Regions from separate parts of the Glutamicibacter protophormiae genome, predicted to be linked through region 2. Evidence: riboswitches for the same ligand, from Rfam matches in the RefSeq annotation. Region 2 holds a riboswitch; each other region holds the start of a gene.

The links. A riboswitch is a leader RNA that binds a small molecule or an ion and turns the genes downstream of it on or off. The one in region 2 is predicted to bind S-adenosylmethionine.
Region 1: another riboswitch for S-adenosylmethionine. It lies ahead of JQN66_RS01385 (acyl-CoA dehydrogenase family protein); the one in region 2 lies ahead of JQN66_RS15525 (hypothetical protein).
Region 3: another riboswitch for S-adenosylmethionine. It lies ahead of JQN66_RS01310 (O-acetylhomoserine aminocarboxypropyltransferase/cysteine synthase family protein); the one in region 2 lies ahead of JQN66_RS15525 (hypothetical protein).
Region 4: another riboswitch for S-adenosylmethionine. It lies ahead of JQN66_RS01425 (ABC transporter substrate-binding protein); the one in region 2 lies ahead of JQN66_RS15525 (hypothetical protein).

What each region holds. Positions count from the first base shown of each region.
Region 1 is NZ_CP069806.1:273,139-278,543, forward strand. Features, by position in the region: gene JQN66_RS01375 (aliphatic sulfonate ABC transporter substrate-binding protein) at 1-667, opposite strand, end outside; gene JQN66_RS01380 (ABC transporter ATP-binding protein) at 751-1,572, opposite strand; SAM riboswitch class I at 1,578-1,679, opposite strand; SAM riboswitch class I at 1,946-2,036, shown strand; gene JQN66_RS01385 (acyl-CoA dehydrogenase family protein) at 2,054-3,397, shown strand; gene JQN66_RS01390 (LLM class flavin-dependent oxidoreductase) at 3,471-4,889, shown strand; gene JQN66_RS01395 (COG4315 family predicted lipoprotein) at 4,985-5,405, opposite strand, start outside.
Region 2 is NZ_CP069806.1:3,314,030-3,319,434, reverse strand. Features, by position in the region: gene JQN66_RS15550 (hypothetical protein) at 1-146, shown strand, start outside; gene JQN66_RS15545 (APC family permease) at 252-1,568, opposite strand; gene JQN66_RS15540 (DUF421 domain-containing protein) at 1,565-2,020, opposite strand; gene JQN66_RS15535 (hypothetical protein) at 2,020-2,556, opposite strand; gene JQN66_RS15530 (4a-hydroxytetrahydrobiopterin dehydratase) at 2,737-3,387, shown strand; SAM riboswitch class IV at 3,538-3,651, shown strand; gene JQN66_RS15525 (hypothetical protein) at 3,703-4,266, shown strand; gene JQN66_RS15520 (hypothetical protein) at 4,359-4,589, opposite strand; gene JQN66_RS15515 (Fic family protein) at 4,711-5,405, opposite strand, start outside.
Region 3 is NZ_CP069806.1:253,615-259,019, forward strand. Features, by position in the region: gene JQN66_RS01290 (FecCD family ABC transporter permease) at 1-296, opposite strand, end outside; gene JQN66_RS01295 (FecCD family ABC transporter permease) at 293-1,267, opposite strand; gene JQN66_RS01300 (ABC transporter substrate-binding protein) at 1,454-2,479, shown strand; gene JQN66_RS01305 (CoA-binding protein) at 2,555-3,049, opposite strand; gene JQN66_RS01310 (O-acetylhomoserine aminocarboxypropyltransferase/cysteine synthase family protein) at 3,049-4,416, opposite strand; SAM riboswitch class I at 4,529-4,623, opposite strand; gene JQN66_RS01315 (histidine phosphatase family protein) at 4,737-5,297, shown strand.
Region 4 is NZ_CP069806.1:281,803-287,207, reverse strand. Features, by position in the region: gene JQN66_RS01435 (ABC transporter permease) at 1-234, opposite strand, end outside; gene JQN66_RS01430 (ABC transporter permease) at 249-1,205, opposite strand; gene JQN66_RS01425 (ABC transporter substrate-binding protein) at 1,217-2,851, opposite strand; SAM riboswitch class I at 2,973-3,064, opposite strand; gene JQN66_RS01420 (SDR family oxidoreductase) at 3,608-4,471, shown strand; gene JQN66_RS01415 (sigma-70 family RNA polymerase sigma factor) at 4,634-5,140, shown strand; gene JQN66_RS01410 (anti-sigma factor family protein) at 5,137-5,405, shown strand, end outside.

The sequences.
Region 1 (5,405 bases), 780 kb from region 2:
GTGCACCATAGGTGTTGTAATCGAGGTTGCGGTGGAACAGCTTGGCCCCATCTTGCTCGGCGGAAGCCATGATGGGATCAAGACCCGACCATGCGTCAACCGAGCCATTTGCCAGTGCGGTGCGACCGTCCGCGTGCTGGACATTCTGCAGCGTGATGTCCTTCTCGCTCAGCCCTGCTTCCTCCAATGTTTGCAGCAAGAAGAAGTATGGGTCGGTTCCCTTGGTAGCGGCAACAGACTTGCCCTTCAAATCTGCAGGAGTGGTGATCTTCGAATCCTTGTTGACCACCAATGCCGCCCATTCAGGCTGCGAGTAGAGCGAGATGGTCTTGATCGGCGAGCCGTTGGAGCGGGCCAGCAGTGCGGCGGATCCTGCGGTGGAGCCGACCTGAACTGCGTCTGCGCGCAGCGCTTCGTTGGCCTTGTTCGATCCGGCGGACTGGATCCATTCGACGGTGACTCCCTGCTCCTTGGCTGCCGCATCCAGCCATCCCTTTTCCTTGAGAACTAGGCTCAGCGGGTTGTAGGTGGCAAAGTCGATGGACAGCGTCTTGCCGTCGCCTGCGGCCGAAGCGTTTTCGCCGGCGCAGCCTGACAGTGCAACGGCGCCAACTGCCAAGGCTGCGAGAGACAATGCGGTGCGACGGGTGAAGTGGTTTGCGAGCATGAGAATTCCTTGATTTGTGCGTGCGAGTGCAGCGGCCGCGAAAGTGCAGCCGTTGAAGAGAAAGTGCGTCGGCGAAGCTGGCGCTAGTGGTTTGTGGCGTCTACGCCCAGAAGGCCAAGGAGCCTTGCCCGGTTGGCAACGAACTGCTCGTTGCTGTGGCTACGGGGGTGGGGAGCCTCCAGCCGGAGGTCTTCAATGACCGTTGCCGACTGCTGGTCGTTACGACGTCCAAGAACCACAACGCGATCGGCGAGAGTCAAAGCTTCGTCGACATCGTGGGTCACCATCAATACGGTCGTTGGGAACGATGCATGGATCGACAGCAGTAAGTCCTGCATTTTCAGGCGGGTCAGAGCATCTAAAGCGCCAAATGGTTCATCGAGCAGCAGCACGCCAGGGCGGCGTGCCAGCGCCCTGGCAAGGGAAACCCGCTGTGCCATGCCACCGGAAATCTCGCGTGGCCGCAGGTCGGCCGCGTGGCTCAGTCCGGTCAGCTCCAGAAGCTGGTCAATGAGTTCGTTGCCTTCCAGCCTGCTGGTTCCCGGAGCCAGTCCGAGCGAGATGTTCTCTCGCACCGAACGCCAGGGAAGCAATCGCGGTTCTTGGAATGCTACCGCGCAAAGTTCGTTGATGTCGTTGACTTCCCGGACGCCGGTGAAGACCGCGCCACTCGAAGGGTGATCCAGACCTGAAACCGAACGCAGGAGTGTTGACTTGCCGCAGCCGCTGGCACCGAGGATCGCCACGACTTGGCCTGCATCGATGTGCAGGTTGACGTCCGCGAGAACTGTGCGCTGTTCATTCTTTGTGGTGAACGTACGCGAGACATTTCGGAAGTCGACGGGCAGTGCGGTGGACGTGCTGGTGCTGTCGGCGGTCTGAGGCAGGGCGAAGGCAGTGGCCATGATCATCTCCATCGGTCCTGGCGGTAGCACCGGCCGGGAATCCTAGGATTCAACGGTGGTTGCTGCGGCGTCATAGAGCCAGATCTCTCGGCCGCTCGGGATGGTTACAGGTCTATTACATGCATTCGAACGATTTCATTGCAAATCCTGCGTAACATGAAAAATCTTCGATATGACCGCGCGAGCTGTGGGATATTTCGTTATTTATTTCATTGAATGACGGTTTGATCGATTTTTACCCTCCATGCTTGGGTCATCTTCGGCGGTTCACCGCATAGAGCACCCGTCGGGTTCTGCAACAGCAAGTCTTTCGGCGACAAAATATGACTTCGGGGCTTGGAATCGCCCGTTTGTTACGGCTACAAATGATTACGACCCATCCAGAGCGGCTGAGAGATCTGGCTCCACGACGCCGCAGCAACCACCTTTAGCCGGGACGGTGCTACCGCCAGGATCGATGGAAAGAATCGAGGACTTTTTTATGTCTTTTGGCGCACCCCAAAACAATCTCGAGGTGGACTTCAACACGCTGAGCACGCCGGGAGCCGGCAATGCGCTGGAGCTCGATGAATTCACCGAAGAGCGTCCGACCCGCCAGTTGCTCAAGGTGACTCCCGGTCCGGGAGCCGACGAAGACTACGAGCGCCTCGCCGCGATTTTCCGTCCGGTGTTCGCCCAGATTGCCGCCGGAGCCAAGGACCGGGACCGCAACCGCATCTTGCCCTTCGAGCAGGTGGGGTTGCTGAACCGCGAGCGTTTCGGGGCGTTGCGCCTTCCGGTCGCCAACGGCGGCCACGGTGCCAGACTCAGCGACGTCTTCCGCCTGCTGATCGAACTTTCCGAGGCGGATTCCCACATCGGGCAGCTCTGGCGTGCGCACATCGCCTTCGTCGAAGACGTGCTGCGCCTGCAGGACGAGCAGCTGAAGGCCAAGTGGTTTGCGCGCATCGCCGCCGGGCAGATTGTCGGCAACGCCTACACCGAAAACGGCGGGAACGCCCTGGGCGCTCTGAACACCAAGGCCAGCCAGGTCGACGGGCGCTGGGTGGTCAACGGCGAAAAATACTACTGTACCGGCACCATCTTCGCGGATTGGACCACCGTCGCGGTGGCCCACCCGGACCGCCCCGGCCGGCAGATTGCCGTGGTCTCGACCCAGCACAGCGGGGTGAAGATCCTTGACGACTGGGACGGCTTCGGCCAGGGGTTGACCGGCACGGGGACCACCGAGTTCCACCAGGTTCCGGTGGACAGCTTCATGCCGGAGGATCCCAACGACCCCGAGGCTTCGATTTTCCAGCTGGTGCTCATGGCGGTGCAAGCAGGCATCGGCCGCGCGGCGCTGAACGACATGCGCAGTTCCGTGCAGACGCGCACCCGCAGCTTCACCACCGGCACCGGCGTGCCGGTGCACCGCGAGCCGCAGGTGCTGCAGCTGGTGGGGGAGGTCTCCGCCGAAGTCTTCGCCGCGGATTCCGTGGTCATCGGCGCCGTGCTGGAGGTCGAAGCGGCGCTGGCCGATGCGCACCTGAATGCGGAGGAGCGTTTCGCGGTCTGCGAGCTGGCAGCCAACCGGGCGCAGGCCATCGTGCAGCCGCTGGTCATCAGCGCCACGAGCAAGCTGTTCGACGGGCTGGGCGCCTCGTCCACCCGCAGCAGCTGCAACATGGACCGGCACTGGCGCAATGCGCGCACCATCGCCACCCACAACCCGGCCATCTACAAGGCGCGCATCGTGGGGGACTACGAGATCAACGGGGTCCAGCCCCAGCGGCTCTCGGTCACCGGCGAGCTGTCCGCACCCACCCAGAACCACGCCGGCTAGCGGCCGCAGCGCCGCGCACCCGCCAGACTTCCACTTCTCAACCACTTCTCAACCACGAACAAGGGGCACATCCATGAGCGAGAACCAGCCTGCGAATCCGAAGCGCGAGATCCTTTTCAACGCCTTCGACATGAACTGCGTCGCGCACCAGTCTCCGGGCCTGTGGCGCCACCCGAAGGACAAGGCCGCCGACTACAAGACCATCGGCTACTGGACCCACCTGGCCAAGGTGCTGGAAAAGGGCAAGTTCGACGGGCTGTTCATCGCCGACGTGCTGGGCACCTACGACGTGTACAACGGCACCAACGAGTCCCCGCTGCGCACCGGTGCCCAGGCCCCGGTGAACGACCCGTTCCTGCTGGTCTCCGCCATGGCCGCGGTGACCGAGAACCTGGGCTTCGGCGTCACCGCCGGCACCGCCTACGAGCATCCGTACCCGTTCGCCCGCCGCCTGGCCACCCTGGACCACCTGACCAACGGCCGCGTGGGCTGGAACGTGGTCACCGGCTACCTGCCCTCGGCCGCCCGCAACATGGGCCAGGAAGACCAGATGGAGCACGACGAGCGCTACAACCACGCCGACGAGTACCTCGAAGTGGTCTACAAGCTGCTCGAAGGCTCGTGGGAAGACGACGCGGTGCAGGCCGACAAGGAAACCGGCGTCTACACCGACCCGGCCAAGGTGCACTCGATCAACCACGAAGGCAAGTACTTCAAGGTCCCGGGCATCGCGATCACCGAGCCGAGCACCCAGCGCACCCCGGTCATCTACCAGGCCGGCACCTCGCCGCGCGGCCTGAAGTTCGCCGCGCAGAATGCGGAAGCGGTCTTCGTGACCAGCCCGACCCGCGAAATGCTCAAGGACACCGTCACCAAGATCCGCGACCACGCCGAAGCCGCCGGCCGCGACCGCTACGACATCAAGATCTTCGCGATGCAGACCATCATCACCGCCGAGGACTCGGCCGCAGCCCAGGCCAAGTACGAGGACTACAAGTCCTACGCGGACATCGAGGGCGCGATGGTGCTGATCTCCGGCTGGATGGGCATCGACTTGTCCACCTTCAACCCGGACGAGGTCATCGGCGCCGACGTGAAGTCCAACGCCATCCAGTCCTCCGTGGCCACCTTCCAGAAGGCCAGCGGCGACGAGGGCAACCCGTGGACCGTACGCCAGCTGGCCGAGTGGGTCGGCGTGGGCGGCTTCGGCCCGATCACCGTGGGCTCCGGCGCCGAGGTGGCGCAGAAGTTGATCGACTGGGTGGACTACACCGACGTGGACGGCTTCAACCTGGCCTACGCCATCACCCCGGGCACCTTCGAGGACATCGTGGAGTACGTGGTGCCTGAGCTGCAGGCCCGCGGCGCGTACAAGACCGAATACGCCGACGGTTCGCTGCGCAACAAGCTGTTCGGCGCGGGCGACCACGTCAAGGACACCCACCGCGCGGCGCAGTTCAAGGTCTCCAACCGCCTGGCCACCCAGGTCTAGGACCAAAGCGCTACCGCAGCCAACCGGCCCCGCCGCCCTGGAAAGGGCGGCGGGGCCGGTCGGCAAGCCAACCTGCGGCGTGCCTGCGGGCGTGGTCAGTGGATCGGCACGCCCGCGCTGTCCACAACCCACCACACGTCGCTGACGGCCTGGCCCTTGGTGTCGCCGGGCTTGCTGTCCGAAACGTAGTAGTACATCGGCCAGCCGTTCAGCGTCAGCTGCGGCTTGCCGTCGGTGCCGGTGATGGTGCCCAGCTTCCCGGTGATGCCCTTGGCATCGCTCAGCGAGGCAGGCCCCGAGGGGACCGGGGGCCACAAGTCGAGGCAGCCGCCGGTGCAGGAGGAGGCGCCCGAGTTCTGCGTGTCCTCGTCGAACTGGTAGATGCTCATGCCCCGCTGGTCGGTGGCGATGCTGCCCAGCTCGGTCTGCCGCATTTCCAGGATTGCGCCGTTTTCCTTGAGATTCGGCACCGGGCTGCTGTTGGTGTTGGGCACCCCGTAGTTCGACGTGCCTGAA
Region 2 (5,405 bases):
CGCTGCAGCTGACCCCGGAAACGCTCCTGCCCGGGCCCGTGGATGAAGCACCCGCGGTCGACCAGGAGGCAGCAGCAGATGTCGGGACCGATGACGAGCGCCATGTCAACCTTCCGGACAACCGTGAGAGCCCGGACCAGATCTAGTCGGGAACGGCATGAAGCTGCTGCGGGCCTTCGGACCTTTCATGCCGAAGTTCCGCGGCGCAGCGTGCGCTGGCCGTGGCCTCCCGGCCCCGGTTCCGCGGCGCCCTAGGCGGAGCGACTCGCCTGCCGCCCGGAGAACCACCGGGTGGCGAAATACAGGATGGTTCCGAACGCCAGCAGCGCCAACGCCCGCAACCAAATCCCGCCCTCCTGCTGAATGAGCAGCACGATGCAGGAAGCTACCGCCAGATACGGAATGACGAGGGGCGCACGGAAATGCTGGTGTTCTACCTTGTCCCGACGCAACACGATCACCGCGATGTTGGTGCTGGTGAACACGACCAGCAGCAACAGGACCACCGTCTTGGCCAACGTCGCCAGATCTCCGGTCACGGTCAGCAGCATGGCGATGAACGTCGTGCCGATGATCGCCACCCACGGGGTGCGGCGGTTGGGCAGCACACGACCCAAAACCGATGGCAACAGCCCCTGTTCCGCCATTCCGAAGGCCAGGCGGCTGGACATGATCATTGTCAGCAGCGCGCCGTTGGCTACGGCCACCAAGGCCACCAGGCTGAACAACCAGTTGGGAATGCCCGCGCCAGTGGCCATCACGACATCCAGCAACGGGCTGGAGGAACCGGACAGCGCCCCGGGGTCCATGGCGATGGCGGTGAGGATGCCCAGCGCGATATAGACCACGCCGGCGGTGAGCAACGCTCCGAACAACGCACGGGGGTAGACCCGGGGCACGTCAATGACTTCCTCAGCCACGTTGGCAGAGACCTCGAAGCCGACGAACGAATAATAGGCCAGCAACGAGCCCGCGAAGATTGCGCCGGCCGGCGTGGTCCCCTCCGGGAACTGGGTGAGCCGCGAAGCATCCCCGTTGTCGCCGCCCAAGAACATGGCTGCCACGGCGATCACCAGGATCAGGCCGGAAAGCTCGATGGCCGTCATGCCCACGTTGGCACGCACGGATTCCTTGATGCCGCGTGCATTCAGCAATGCGACCAAGGCCAAAAACACCAGTGCCACCGGGATTGTGGGCGCTTCGAAGAACACCGAGAGATAGTCTCCGGCGAAGGCGATGCTCAGACCCGCCGCACTGGTCACCCCAGCCGCCAGCATGGAGAACCCGACGAGGAAAGAAATCAACGGCTTCTTGAACGCCCGCTCGGCGAAGATGGCCGCGCCGCCCGCCTTAGGGTACTTCGTGACCAGTTCGGCGTAGGAGGTTGCAGTCAGCAGGGCCAGGACCAGGGCAACAAGCAACGGTGCCCAGATGGCGCCACCGGCTTCTGCGGCGACTTCGCCCACCAGCGCATAGACGCCGGCGCCAAGGATGTCGCCGAGAATGAACAAATACAGCAGGGGTCCGGTAATCCCCTTTTTCAGCTTGCTTTCGGTATTCAAGCTCATGGCTTTGCCTCTGCTTCCTGGGTGAAGAAGGAGACCTTGCCGCTGGACTCCAGGATGGCCAGCCTGATCGAGCTGTAGTTCTCGATTCCCGCCTGGCGGGCGAGCATGCTCAACTCATCGAGGCCGATGCGCTCGCCGTTGAGTGCCCGCCGATCGATGATGCCGTCGCGCACCAGCACGATGGGCCGGCCCAAGGTAATTTTTCCGACCTTGGGCCAACGCATATTGGCATAGGACAGAATGACCGCCAGGACGATCATGGTGAGCACGGCCAACAGGTTTCCGGTCAGCGAACGGTCTTCCATGGTGATGCCCTGCTGCACCAAATCTCCAAGCACCACGAACAGGATCAGCTCGAATGAGCTCAGCTCGCCCAAGGTCGAACGGCCTGCAGCGCGGGTTACCAGCCACAGGATCACAAAGGCGATGGCGGCGCGAACAACGATTTCCATTACGGGATCCTCCACGTAGAGATCGGGACATTCACGGTTGTGGAACCAGCCTGGACTCGCAGATTTCCGCTGGTGCGCAGATCCCAGCGATCCGAGGCCCTGCCGCTGATCCGGACGAGCATCCGACTCGCCTCCTGCTGCGGAGCGACGACGAATTCAACGGCACCGGTCGCATCCGAGCTTTGCGACTCGGGATCGGGGAACACGGCCAGGTCCTCGAAGAACAGCAAGTAGTCCTCGGTGAGATGAATTGCAAAGGTCTCTGGCAGCGGTTCCTCTGAGCTGACAAGGATTTCCAGATCGATCTCATTGCCTGCCCGGGCTACTGCGGGGTAGCCCACCTTCACGTCCACGCCCTTCTGGGATCGTTCAGCGCTGGTGTCCATGTCGAACGCTCCGAGCGCCGCGGCAAGGACGACCCCCGCGGCGGCGAGAATGATGATTCGCCCCAGGAAGCGCCGCGTCTTGTGGGCCTCCGCGTCAATGACATCGGCCAGCGTGGAATCAGAGACTTTGGCGTTGTAGATGTTAGTCATCAAAAACTCCTCGTGCTCATGTGCGTTGAGGCTAGCCGTGAACCCGAACATTGTCTCGGGCCTATGAAGGTTCACAGGCCACTTTCAGTACACAAGCACGTCGCGGTTTCTGGAAGTCTGCGCAGTTTCATTGAACTTCGCCTCGACGGGTGGGAAGGTTGCCGGAGAAAGGAGAACCGCATGTCTGCAAATGATGTGATCGCCCAGGAAGAACTCAACGAGTACCTCAATGGAATGCCGCATTGGCGTAAAATTCCCGGTGCCATTGCCGCTGTATTCGAAACCAAGACCTCGGCCGCCGCGATTGAGCTCTTCAGCGATATCGCGGGTGCCGCCGAAATGGACAACCACCACCCCGACGTGGACTGGCGCTACAACCGCGTGTTCGTCACGACGACCTCCCATGATGCCGGCGGGCAGGTCACCACACGCGACATCGCGCTGGCCAGCAAGATCTCCGAACGGGCCGAGGCCCTTGGCGCCAAGCCGCGGGTCGACTTGATCGGTGCCGTGGAGATTGCCATCGACACCGACAACCCGGAAGCTATCGCGGCGCAGTGGGCTGCGGGACTTGGCTATAAAGCGCTGGAGGACGGCAGCCTTGCCGATCCGCATGGACGCGGTCCGGCCATCTGGTTCCAGAAAACGGAAACGCCGAATCCGAACCGCCTGCATCTGGACATCTGGGTTCCGCATTCGGAAAGCGAACCGGTACTCAAGAAATTGGAAGCGTCGGGGACGCACGTCGATGCGGCGGAAGCGCCGTCCTTCACGGTGATCACCGACGCCCAGGGGAACCGATTCTGCATCTGCACCGAGGCCGACCGATAACCCGGAGCCGACAATGGGATAAGAGGGGATTTCTCCAGTAGAATCGGCTGCGATCCGGTGCCCGTACTTGCAAAGGCATGGGCGCCGGATCGGCCGTGTTCGGAACCCGGCTCCATTATGTCGGTGGCCTCGGGATATGCTTTATTCCAAGTTCAAGAGCTGCGACGGGAAGTACCTGGCTGGTCGCACGGCAACCCTCCTCATCGAGCGGGGTGCCCCAGGGGAAGAACTGACTCGGACAAAAGTTTCGGGTAAGTCGGTGGATTCTTCCGGCGCTGCGCGCGTTGGGAATCCTCCACAAAAGGGGGAGAAGCAATGACCCAGAACAGCAAGTATTCGGTGGATCGTCCCGAAGGCACCGTGTTGGAGCGAATGTGGCGCAGCGTCATCATGAGCTACCCCAATTTTGGCGGCCAGAAGCAATTCCAATCGGCCGGATACCAGGCATATGAGGCTTCTAAATTTGCCGCCGGTTTGCTGGGCAACAATTTCGATCACGTGGATGAGTACATTGCCCGGTGGATCGCCGCCGGTTTCACTCCGGAACTGTACTGGGCGCTCAACGAGTCGCTTGGCGAAGCGGTGAAAAGTGCCCGCCGGCGCTGTGTGGGAACAGCTGGCGAGCATGGGCTGGAGCAGCGGTTGCGGCGGCTGGGCGTTCTTGCGCCCAACCCGCGATGGGGACAAAGCTATATCGAGCTGCAGAAAGCCGATGGCGTGGGCGGCGGCTTCAAGCGCATTGAGCGGCCGTATCCGGAACATATCGTCCAGTTGGTGCCCGAAGAATGGGAAGCATTTCCGCCGCTCATGCTTGTTGCCCGTCCCAGCGTAGCCCTGGCGCAGTTCATCAGCGCAGCCCCGGTGCCGCAAATGAGCTGAGAATGCTGGCGGGGCCAAGCTGTCACGGTGTCCCGTGGCAGCTTGGCCCCGCCGTGCCGGCGACCCCATGGGCCCGGTGCATAGCGTTGGTCCTATGTCTTCTCGGTTTCGCTGGAATCGGCGTCGGTGTCCATCTCGAAGCCGCTGGGTACACCCTCGTGGTCGGCACAGCCCGACACCCAGCCGAAGGAGGAGACGCTACCGTTATCCTCGATGCAATCAACTTCGGGATCGTTGGTCCCGTCCAAGAAATTTCGGGTGAGCGTGGCAGTATCGCTTATGAGTTCTTCAGCGAGGTTTGCCAGCTGGTTGAAAGATGCCATGTAGGCACTTAACTCTGCATCGATAAGCCGATCCTTGAAGTGAAAATCCCCTAGTGGATATGAAAATCGCAGGGTTTTATCCTGACTGTTCGGTGCACTCAACCAGGGCGGGAGCTTGTGTCTAATGCACCGAGTCTCGACGAATCGTCGCAGCGTAGTCATCCAGAATCCGCAGGATCTGGTCGTGTTGCCAGACACGGTTTCTTCGCAAACCCGATTTCTCTTTCAGGACCCCGCGATTGCCCAAGGTAGCGATGGCACGATGCGCGACAGCGTCTGTAATGTCCAGGGCGGCCTTCAAATAGCCGGCGTTGATGACTGGCTGAGCTATGAGCAGCGGTAGCACCTTGAACGCAGTCGAATTCGACCGGAGACCATCCAGCAGTTTGCGTGAATCTTCCAGCGCGTCCGCCAAAGCCTGCAACAGCACTTGCCCCGTCGTCGCTGCGTAGATCGAAGCATCGATGAAGATCTTGATGATTGGATACGCGTTGCCCCGTCGATAGGCGGTCAACGCATCGAAATAGCCAGCGGTGTCCCTCAGGATGCCTGCTGAAATTGGCGCAGTCGAATGGGTGGTCACCTTGCGGTGGCGAAGCATGGCGTGGGCCAAGGCGCGTCCGGTTCTGCCGTTCCCGTCGACAAACGGATGGATGCTCTCAAAATGGGCGTGCGCGACGGCAACCTGGACGAGGGAGGGTAGATCTTGACGGTGAATGAACGTTTCAAGATCAGCCAACGCCCCTGAAATCAGTTCATGCTGGGGCGCAATGTAACTGGCGCCGCGGGGCCCGGCAGAATCCTTGCCTCCAATCC
Region 3 (5,405 bases), 760 kb from region 2:
CCCAGCGGGTTGCGGGTCAGCGTCTGGAAGACCGCGCCGGATACGGCAAGCCCGGCGCCGAACACCAGCGCGGCGGTTGCGCGCGGCATGCGCCATTGCCAGACGACGGTGGTCTCAAGCCCCTCGCCGCCGCCGAAGAGGATCGTCAGCACACGCCACGGGGTGATGGAATATTCGCCGCCGGAGACCGCAAACACGGTCGCCAGCAGGGCCGCGGCCCCCAGCGCCAGTCCGACAGAGCGGGAGCGGGTGGAGCGCTTGAGCGTCCGGGTCCTGTTTGCCGATGCGATGCTCACAGGGCCGCCGCCTTGGGGCTGCGGGCCAGCATGATCAGCAGCGGCGCCCCGATGAACGCGCAGACCACGCCGGCCTGCAGTTCGCCGGGAAGCATGACGCGGCCCAGCACGTCGGCAACCAGCAGGAGCATGGGCGCCAGCAGGCAGGTATAGGCCATGACCCAGCCCGTGCCGGATCCGGCCAGCCGGCGCGCGGCGTGCGGCGCCATCAGGCCGATGAAGCCGATGGCACCCACGGCGGCGGTGGCCGAGGCGGCCAGGACGGTGATGGTGACCAGCACCAGGATGCGGGTGTTGCGGACGTTGACACCCAGCGCGGTGGCCGCGTCGTCTCCCAGCGCCAGCCCGTCCAGCGATCGCGCGCAGAGCGCCGCGAGCAGGATTCCGACGGCAGTCAGCAGCGCCAGCGGAACGATGATGGAGGCATCCCTGCCCTGCAGGGAACCGATGGTCCAGGCGCGCAGCTGGTCGAAGGCCTGCGGGCGCACCAGCGACAAGGCGGTGCCGAGGCCGGTGAAAATCGCGCCGATGGCCACCCCTGAGAGCACCAGGCGCACCGGGTCCGAGGATCCTGCGCGGGGGCGGCCGATCAGGTAGACCAGAGCGGCGGTGAGCAGCGCGCCGAGGAAGGCGAAGGATACGTAGCCGGCAAAACCCGAAACCCCCAGGAACCCGACCGCGGTCACGATGGCCAGCGAGGCGCCGGCGTTGACGCCCAGGATGCCCGGTTCGGCCAGCGGGTTGCGGGTCAGCGATTGGGCCAGCAGCCCCGCCACACCCAGCCCGGCGCCGGCGAGGATCGCCAGCAGCGCGCGGGGCAAGCGCGAAGACAGGATGAGGCTGCGCTCAACGGATTCCGCGGGATCGGCCAGCGCCGAAAAGATTTGTTCCAGGCTCAGGGATTTTGAGCCGATGGTCAACGACGCAGCGGCCAGTGCGACCAGCAGGACCGCCAGCATTCCGAGAATCAACAAATGTTTGCTCGGTGACTTGCTGCGTTGCAAATCATCGGGTGGAGATAAGGTCTTCACGGTGGGGGGAGTCGCACTTTCACGCTGAGAACGGTGACTGGAACACCTTATCGCGAATGTTGCGGTAGATGATGCTTACCTATCATTCGACGCCAATGAATACGGTATATTGGCGTTGTGAATTTCTTGAATACTCGTACCTCGTGGGGCCGCACCATCCTCGGCGCCACCGCTGCACTCATGGTTGCAGTCACCGCCGGCTGCGGCGCGGCTACCAGCACCTCCGACTCCAACGCCGGCAACAAGGACGTGGCCGTGGGCGGCCAGAGCTTCACAACCGCGGATGCGGAAACCGCCAAGTTCGGTTCGGACGCCGAAGCCGGCCAGTTCCCCCGCACCGTGACCCACGCCAACGGCACCACCGAAATCCCGGCCAAGCCGCAGCGCGTGGTGGTGCTGGATACCGGCGAGCTGGATGCCGTGCTATCCCTGGGCATCACCCCGGTGGGCATCCCTTCCACCGAAGGCGCGAACTCCGTGCCGAGCTATCTGGCCGACGAGGTCAAGGATGCCAAAACCGTAGGCACCATCCAGGAGCTGAACCTGGAGGCCATCGCCGCGCTGAACCCGGATCTGATCATCGGCTCCCAGCTGCGCGCAGACAAGCTGTACAGCCAGCTCAACCAGATCGCCCCGACCGTCTTCTCCATCCGCCCGGGCTTCCCGTGGAAGGAGAACTTCCTGCTGGCCGGCGAGTCGCTGGGCGAGGAAACCAAGGCGGTTTCAGTGCTGAACGACTACCAGGCCAAGGCCACTGCGCTGAATGAGGACGTGGAGGGCGATCCGAAGATTTCCCTGCTGCGCTTCATGCCGGAGAAGATCCGCCTGTATGCCAACAAGTCGCTGATCGGCGTGATCCTGGCCGACGCCGGATTCTCCCGCCCGGAGAACCAGAACATCGACGACCTGGCCGCTGAAATCTCCGCGGAGAACCTGGCCGATGCCGATGCCGACTGGCTGTTCTACACCTCCTACGGAACGCCCGAGGCCACCGGCGAGAAGGCCGCGGTGGAAGGTCCGCTCTGGGGCCAGCTGCAGGCGGTCAAGGACGAACAGGCCATCCGCGTGAACGACGACGTCTGGTTCCTGGGCCTGGGCCCGACCGGCGCCAACCAGATCCTGGACGACCTGCGCGGCTACCTGGTCAAGTAGCGCCAAAGAAGACGAGCACAGCGGTGCCGCCCTTCATGCAGAAGGGCGGCACCGCTGTGTTCGTCCGGGGATTTCCTAGGCCAGCAGCTGGCGCTTGGAGGAAATCACGCCGGTGTTGAAACCGGCCAGGCGCAGCCCGCCGTGGAAGCGCGCATGCTCGATCTTCACGCAGCGGTCCATGACCACGTTCAAGCCCGCGGCCTCGGCGCGATGGGCCACCTCTTCATGCCAGGTGCCCAGCTGCAGCCACAGGGTCTTCGCCCCGACCGCCAGCGCCTCGTCCAGCACGCCGGGGATGTCGTCATGCTTGCGGAACACCTCGACCAGGTCCGGTGACTCGGGCAGGTCGGCCAGCGACTTGTACACCGGCTCGCCCAAGATCTCGTCCAGTACCGGGTTGATGAAGTACACCTTGTACTTCGAGGAGGACAGCAGGTAGGTGGCCACGAAGTAGCTGGCGCGCGAGGGCTTGTTCGAGGCGCCGACAATCGCGATGGTTTTGGTTTCGCGCAGGATGTTCAGGCGTTCTGCGGCGCCCGGGCCCTGCCAGGTGCGTTCAGCGGTGCTCATTAGTTGGCTCCCTTCGAAGCAACGGGAACGGCGCAGGATGCCCCGTCATAGGTCGGTGCCGCGAAATCGGACTCCAACGAGCCCTCCTGCGAGGCGGACAGCGCCTGGTCCAGGTCCCAGAGGATGTCCTCGACGTCCTCCAAGCCGACCGAGAGGCGGATCAGGTCCTCCGGAACGCCGGCGGCGAGCAGCTGTTCGCCGCTGAGCTGCTGGTGGGTGGTCGACGCCGGGTGCAGCACCAGGGTGCGGGCATCGCCGATGTTCGCCAGGTGGCTTGCCAGCTGCAGCGCGTCGATGAACTTGGCGCCGGCCTCGCGGCCGCCCTTGACGCCGAAGCTGAAGACCGAGCCGACGCCCATCGGCAGCAGCTTGGAGGCCTGCTCGTGCTGCGGGTGGGATTCAAGCCCCGCGTAGTTCACGTAGGTGACGCGTTCGTCGGCTTCCAGCCAGGCGGCGACCTGCTTGGCGTTGGCCAGGTGGTTGTCCATGCGCTGGGGCAGGGTCTCCAGTCCCTGCAGCAGCTGGAAGGCGGACTGCGCCGGCAGCGCCGGGCCGAAGTCGCGCAGCTGCTCGCTGCGCAGCTTGGTCAGGAAGCCGTATTCGCCGAAGTTGGCCCACCAGGAGACGTTGCCGTAGCTGGCCACCGGTTCGGTCATGGTCGGGAACTTGCCGTTGCCCCAGTTGAAGGTGCCGGACTCGATGACCACGCCGCCCAGGGTCGTGCCGTGCCCGCCGATGAACTTGGTGGCCGAATGGATCACGATGTCCGCGCCGTGCTCGATCGGGCGCAGGATGTACGGCGGGGTCAGCGTGGAGTCGACCACCAGCGGGATGTCGTGGCGGTGCGCCACGTCGGCCAGCCCGGCCACGTCCGCGATGTCGCCGGACGGGTTGGCCACGACCTCGGTGTAGACGGCCTTGGTGTTCTCCTGGATCGCGGCCTCGAAATCGGCCGGATCGTTGGAATCGATGAAGGTGGTGTCGATGCCGAAGCGGCGCAGCGAGACGTCCAGCTGCGTGATGGTACCGCCGTAGAGCTTGGCCGAGGCCACGATGTGGTCGCCGGCCTGGGCCAGCGCGGCGAAGGTGACGAACTCCGCGGCCATGCCGGAGCCGGTGGCTACCGCGCCGATGCCGCCTTCCAGCGAGGCCATGCGTTCCTCGAACGCGGCCACGGTGGGGTTGCCGATGCGCGAATAGATGTTGCCGTACTTCTGCAGTGCGAACAGGTTCGCCGCGTCGTCGGTGTCCTTGAAGACGAACGAAGTGCTCTGGTAGATCGGCACCGCGCGGGCGCCGTGCTCGGCATCGGGGGTGCCGCCGGCGTGCAGCGCGCGGGTGCGGAATCCAAACTTGTGGTCTGCCATGGTGGCTTCTGACTCCTTGTCGATACGTTTTTGACCTCCGCGCGGGGCACGGAAGCCATCGAGGCAGGAATCCCGGTTCAATGTCGCTTCAGCGCCGGGTAGGCGGAAAGCAGCTCCATCGTTTCTGGCGGTAGCACCGTATCCACCGGCTGTGGCAGGTTGCTGCGGCGTCATCGAACCAGATCTCTCGGCCGCTCGGGATGGTTGTAACAATCTTCGCAACATGACCGAAAATGACCCAACTATGAGTCGTAACGTTGCGTATTGCTTCCTTTGCCGGAGATTATTCGATACCTTTGCGCTGCGCTTATGCTCGAGTCATGGACACCGCGCTGGCACTGGTACGACATGGGCAAACCGACTGGAACCTGGCTGGCCGCCTGCAGGGCCGCACGGACATCGAGCTGAATGACACCGGGCGCCACCAGGCGCGCAGCCTTGGACGCTTCCTGAAGGGCAGGGGCTGGGACCTGCTGCTGGCCTCCCCGCTGGCCCGCGCGCAGGAGACCGCGGCGCTGATCGCCGAGCAGCTCGGGGCCGAGACCGGCCCGGCGGTGCACCCCCTGATTGAGCGGAGTTTCGGCCCGCTGGAGGGGCGCATCATGGCAGAGGTCAGCGACCTGGAAGCCGCCGAGGTGCAGCACGAGCTCGAAACCCACCGGCAGATCCTGGACCGGGCCCTGCCCGCGCTGCTGCAGCTGATGCAGGAACACGAGGGGCGCAGGATCATGATCGTCAGCCACGGGGCCACCATGCGCGTGATCCGCGATGCGCTCGCCGGCGGCAAGCAAGCCCAAGGCGTCGATAACGGCGAAGTGATTGACATCGACCTGGAGCGGCTGGAAGAAATCGCCGCAGAGCTCGATCCGGTGCGTCTGTAACCGGCTTCTCCAATCGCGCCTTGGCGCCGCGGAGCAAAAAAATTTTCGCTCCCGACCTCACAAACTTCGCCTGCGGTACGTTTACAAGGTGAGAGCCCGCAAGGGGAA
Region 4 (5,405 bases), 790 kb from region 2:
GTGTTCGGCGCTCGGAGCCAGGAGTTTGTCTGCAGGGACGCCGGTGATCGGATCATGGCCGGTGAAAAGCGCCGGGAGGAAAGCCCACGACAGCATGATGGCCAACGGAACAAGCACCCACCACTGCGCCAGCCGGCGCCGGGCCGCCGAAGCACTCGCGATCCGCGAGTTCGGCTGTTCGGAAGCGGCCAGGGTCGCAACCGCCGTATCGACGTTGTCTGCCAGGAGACTCATTGACTATTCCTTCCCTAGGCCGCAAGCGCGCGGGGCGAACCGGAGCTGGCGGTGATGATGCGCGGATCGAGCTTCGGATGGATGAGGTCAACCAGCAGGTTGGCTGAGGTGAACACGACTGCGGTCAGCAGGACCAGTCCCTGAACCAGCGGAATGTCCTGGACGGTGACCGATTGCAGGATCAGCTGTCCAAGTCCTGCGCGGGCGAAGACTGTTTCGGTAATCACCGATCCGGCCAACAGCGTTCCAATGGTGATTCCAGCGATGGACAGTGCGGCGGGCGCCGCGTTCTTCAGCATGTGGCGGTAGAAGATCCAGGATTCGCTGGCGCCCTTGGCACGCAGAACATCCACAAATGGTTGGGTACCGACTTCCTGAACGCTCTTGATGAGCACCTGTGCAATGGGTGCACTCAGATGCACGGCCAGCACGAAGATCGGCACCGCCAGTGAGAGGAACGAGTCATCCGGGAACAACGACATGATTCCGAGCTGTACTGCAAGCAGTTGCAACAGCACCAGGCCCAGCCAGAAGACCGGAATGGACACCATGAGCGGAGGAAGATTCAGCAGGAGATTGCGCAGTCTCGGGCCGCGGGCCAGGCTGGCTGCAGCTGTGAGCGCCACAGCGAAGACCACCGCGACCACGAATGCCGAGCCTGCCAGCACGAGTGTTGAACCGACAACCTCGCCGATCCGGGCGGATACTTCCGAACCGCTGGACAGTGAGTATCCCAAGTCCCCGCGCAACAATCCGACCAGCTGGGAAAAGTACTGGACAATAACCGGTTGGTCATAGCCGTAGTACTCCTTCATCTGCGCGATCGTCGCCGGATCTGCCGCAGAGTCCGAATTGAGGAAGATCGTCACGGGATCGTTGGGAAGCGACTGCACTGCGATGAATACCACGGTGTAGGCAAGCCAGATCACCAGCAGAGCCTGGCCAACGCGTTTGGCAATGTATCCGCCCATGGTTTGCGCTCCTAGCCTTCGCTCTTCCAGGCACCCTGGAAGATCGGGGCGGTACCGGAAGTGAACTCGACGTGGGCGGACTGGCTGGCACCGTAAACCTGGACTTCATCCCACAGTACGAGGGCCAGTGCCTTGTCCAGCACCAGTGCACGCTGTTCTTCTTCGACAAGCCCCAGGTGCTCTTCTTCGCTGGTCGCGGCCTGTTCCTTGGCGAAGAGCTTGTTGAGTTCCTCGTCGGCGTTCAGGGTCTGGGTGTTATTGGCCGGGGCATAGACCGGGCCGAGGCCGCCGAGCGCGAACTGGCGGGTACCGAAGAACTCGACCTTGTCATCGACGAGCGCATTGACCAGGAAGGTATTGTCCGCTGCGCGGTTGACCAGCTTCACGCCAAGATCGCGCCACTGCTGCTCGATCAGCTCGAATGCGGGCTTGATGACGACCGAGTTGTTCGACGTGGCTACCGTGATTTCCAGCTTTTCGCCGTCTTTTTCGCGGATTCCGTCAGCACCGACCTTCCAGCCTGCTTCCTCCAGAAGCTGCTTGGATTTCTCCGGGTTATAGGCGATTTCGGACGACAAGTCGACGAAGCCCGGGGCCTTGTGGTTCAGGACCGAACCGGCCACCACGTAGCTCTCGGACAGCACGGTGTCCTTGATTGCCTGGCGATCGATACCGATCTGGAGAGCCTGGCGAACCTTGACGTCTTCCAGCTTGCCGGAACCGATGCGCACGGCAGCTTGGTTGGTGGTCAGGTCGACACCCTGCGCGGCGAAGACTTGGCCCCCGTTGGCTGCCAGCACCTGTTCGTCCACCGGCTGCAGTCCGCGGACAAGGTCAACCTGACCGGACTGCGCAGCGCCAGCGCGGCTGGCTACCTCAGGTAGGTACTTGATCACCAGTTTGTCCAGATAGGCATCGCCCTGGTTTTCTGCGGTTTCGGGTGCCCACGCGTAGTCGTCTCGGCTGGTGAAGACAACTTCCTCGTCCGGCTTTTCCGATTCGAAGACGAACGGGCCAGAGCCCACGATCTTCGCGATAGCGGACTGTCCTGCGTTATCCAGCTTCAAGGTCTTCGGGGAAACCAAGCCTGCTGCGACGGACGAGGTGGCACGCAGGAAGTTGGCGTCTGGACGTTTGAGCGTCACCTTCACCTGGTTCTTGCCGAGGACCTCCGCCGACTTATAGGCGCCGAAGTCCACGTTCGGAGCGACCTGCGCGTCCTTGATGCCCAGGCCCAGCGCGTCAAGGTTGAGCTTGACCGCTTCCGCGTCCAGCGCGGATCCATCGGAGAACGTCACCCCGTCACGAATGGTGAACGTGAATTCAGTCTGGTCGTTGTTTGCTTTGAAGTCCTCAGCGATCCATCCAACGAGCTTGCCGGACTCCGCATCGAAGTAGGTCAGGCGGTCCAGGACCGAGTTCAGGACGTTTGCCTTCTCATAGAAGCGCGCCGCCTGCGTCTGCCAGTTGTTAATCGGGGTAACTTCGGCAAAGGTAAAGGTACCGCCTTCAACCGGATCGCCGGCGGCAGCGGGAGCACCTTCAGCCGGAGCTGCGGTAGTCGAATTTCCGCCGCATGCGGTCAGGGTCAGGCCCAGGACGGCAACAAGTGCCGCCGCTTTCAAACTCAGGTGCGCAGTACGCATATTCGTAAGTTCCTCTCGGTATTTGAGCCGAGGATTACGCCTGATATTCAACGATCCGGTTGTTGCGAATTCGAGGGAAGGCAGAGCACTCCCCTTGAAGAACCGTTGCGAAATCTAGCAATCTCCATCGGTCCTGGCCTTAGCACCGATCCCGCTATCGGGTGGTTGCTGCGACGTCAACGAGCCAGGTCTCTCAGTCGCTCTGGATGGTGTGGCGTCCAATTTCTTGAACAATTTCAGTGTCGAACACGGAATCGCATGTGACCAAGCGTGACGTAAGGAATACGTCATGAAGTCATGGAAAAAGTGGTACCCCGCGAGTTTCACGCCATATTTGACGTAACAAATTGCCTTGTGGCGTTATGTGACGCCGATCAAAGCGCACACTTGACGACGGCTGGTTGGGCTCCTGCTCCTGATTCCGCAGTCCAGCTTTCAGGGAGCCCGTTTTAGCTCCTGCTGCAACGGCACCACAAGTGGCTCGGTTCTCCCCAGTGTTTTTCTGGCTCGACGAGTGCTGATGCAGGTGGAGAATTTTCCGTACCAGCTGCGCCCTTTGCATACCGGACGCCAATATCAGCTGGCGGCGACGCCCATCGAATCGAAAGGAATTCCTTGTATTCAGGCCCTGGCTGCAGGTCTTCATGATTCGGGCGGCCCTGCGGTCCACACCGACAACGCTTCACCCGCTGAATCCTTACGATCCCGGGCCTCTGCGAATAGGCTGGGGTCCACGGAAGCCAACGGAGGAACCCCATGAAGATCGCAGTCGCCGGAGCCACCGGAAAACTCGGCACCCTCGTCATCGATGCACTGTTATCCCGGGGCGCCCCAGCGGACAGCTTGGTCGCGCTCGGCAGATCCCCTCAGAAGCTCGAAGCCCTGGCAGCCAAGGGCGTGGAGACCCGCGCCGCCGACTACAACGCGGCGCACACGCTCGTCGCGGCCCTCGAAGGCGTCGACCGGCTGCTGCTGATTTCCGGCAGCGATGTCGGACACCGGATCCCGCAGCATGAGAACGTCGTCAATGCCGCCCGGCGTGTTGATGTGTCGCTGATCGCCTACACATCCATCGCCAATGCGCGCACCGGCCAGCTGAAACTGGCCGCCGAACATGTGGCCACCGAAGACCTGCTGGCAGCATCCGGGATCCCCTATGTCCTGCTGCGCAACGGCTGGTACACCGAGAACTACACGGACCAGCTCATGGGCTACCTCAACAGCGGGGTCATCCTCGGCGCGGCGGGCGAGGGAAAAATCAGCGCAGCCACCCGAGCGGACTTCGCCGAGGCTGCAGCGGCCGTCCTGCTGGACGAGCAGGTTGCCGGGGGAACCATCTACGAGCTCGGCGGAGACAAGCCCTTCACGCTCAGCCAGCTGGCCGGAGCGCTCGGCGCCGCCGCCGGGCAAGAGGTCACCTACCGGGACATGGACCCGCAGACCCTGGCAGGCATCTACGAACAGTCCGGAATTCCCCAGGTTTATGCCGAGATCTTGGTGGACACCGACTTGCGCATCCGCAACGGCGCCCTTGAGGTGCACGGCTCGGACCTCGCCCGGCTGATCGGCCGCGCACCCACCTCGCTGGGCAAGGCCATCAAGCAGGCCCTGGACAGCTAAGCCTGAACAGCCAGGGCCGGCACCGCGAGTCGGGCGTCCCTGCGAGCGCACACCGGCCCTGCGCGAAGATCTTTGGCCCTGGTTGAACAAAAAACCCGGCTGGCTCGTGTAACTTGCATGAGTGAGAATCAGGTCCGAAAATCCTGGCCGCGAAAGGGGCGCGTGACTACCAGCGACGATGCCACCCTGCGGCTGCTGCATGAACGGTACGCTCAGCCGCTGTGGCGCTACGTCTTCTCGCTGACCAGGGACTCGTACCAGTCGGAGGACATTGTCCAGGAGACTCTGCTCAAGGCGTGGAATTCCCCGCGGATTCTCGACGAGCCGGTGGAGGAGGTCCGCGGGTGGATGTTCACGGTGGCGCGGAACCTGGTGATCGACCAGTCCCGCAGCGCGCGCTCCCGGCATGAACGCAGCATCGAACGGCTGCCCGAGGAAGCGTCCGCCGATCATGCAGACCAGATTTTCGACGAGATCCTCATTCATGACGCGCTCGCGGCGCTGAGCGAACCGCACCGGCAGGTGGTGGTGCTCGCGTACTACGGCGCCTGCAGCACGCAGCAGATCGCGGCGGAATTGGGCATAGCCGACGGAACAGTGAAGTCCCGGCTGCATTATGGGATGAGGGCCTTGAAACTGGCCCTCCAGGAACGGGGAGTGACACGATGAGCGAGCATGAGAAGTTCGCCCAATGGGATGCCGCCTACGTGCTCGGGGCGCTGGAGCCGGTCGATCGCCGGCTGTTCGAGGAGCACCTGGAGAACTGCGAGCGCTGCCAGGGTTCCGTCTCCGAGCTCAGCGCGCTGCCGGGACTGCTCTCGCGCGCGCACGACCCGGAGGAAGTGACGGCCCTGGTGCCGCAGCCCCCGGCGGACCTGTTCGAGAAGACCGCCCGGCGCGCTGCCTCCGCACGGCGGCGCCGCGGCGGCCGCAT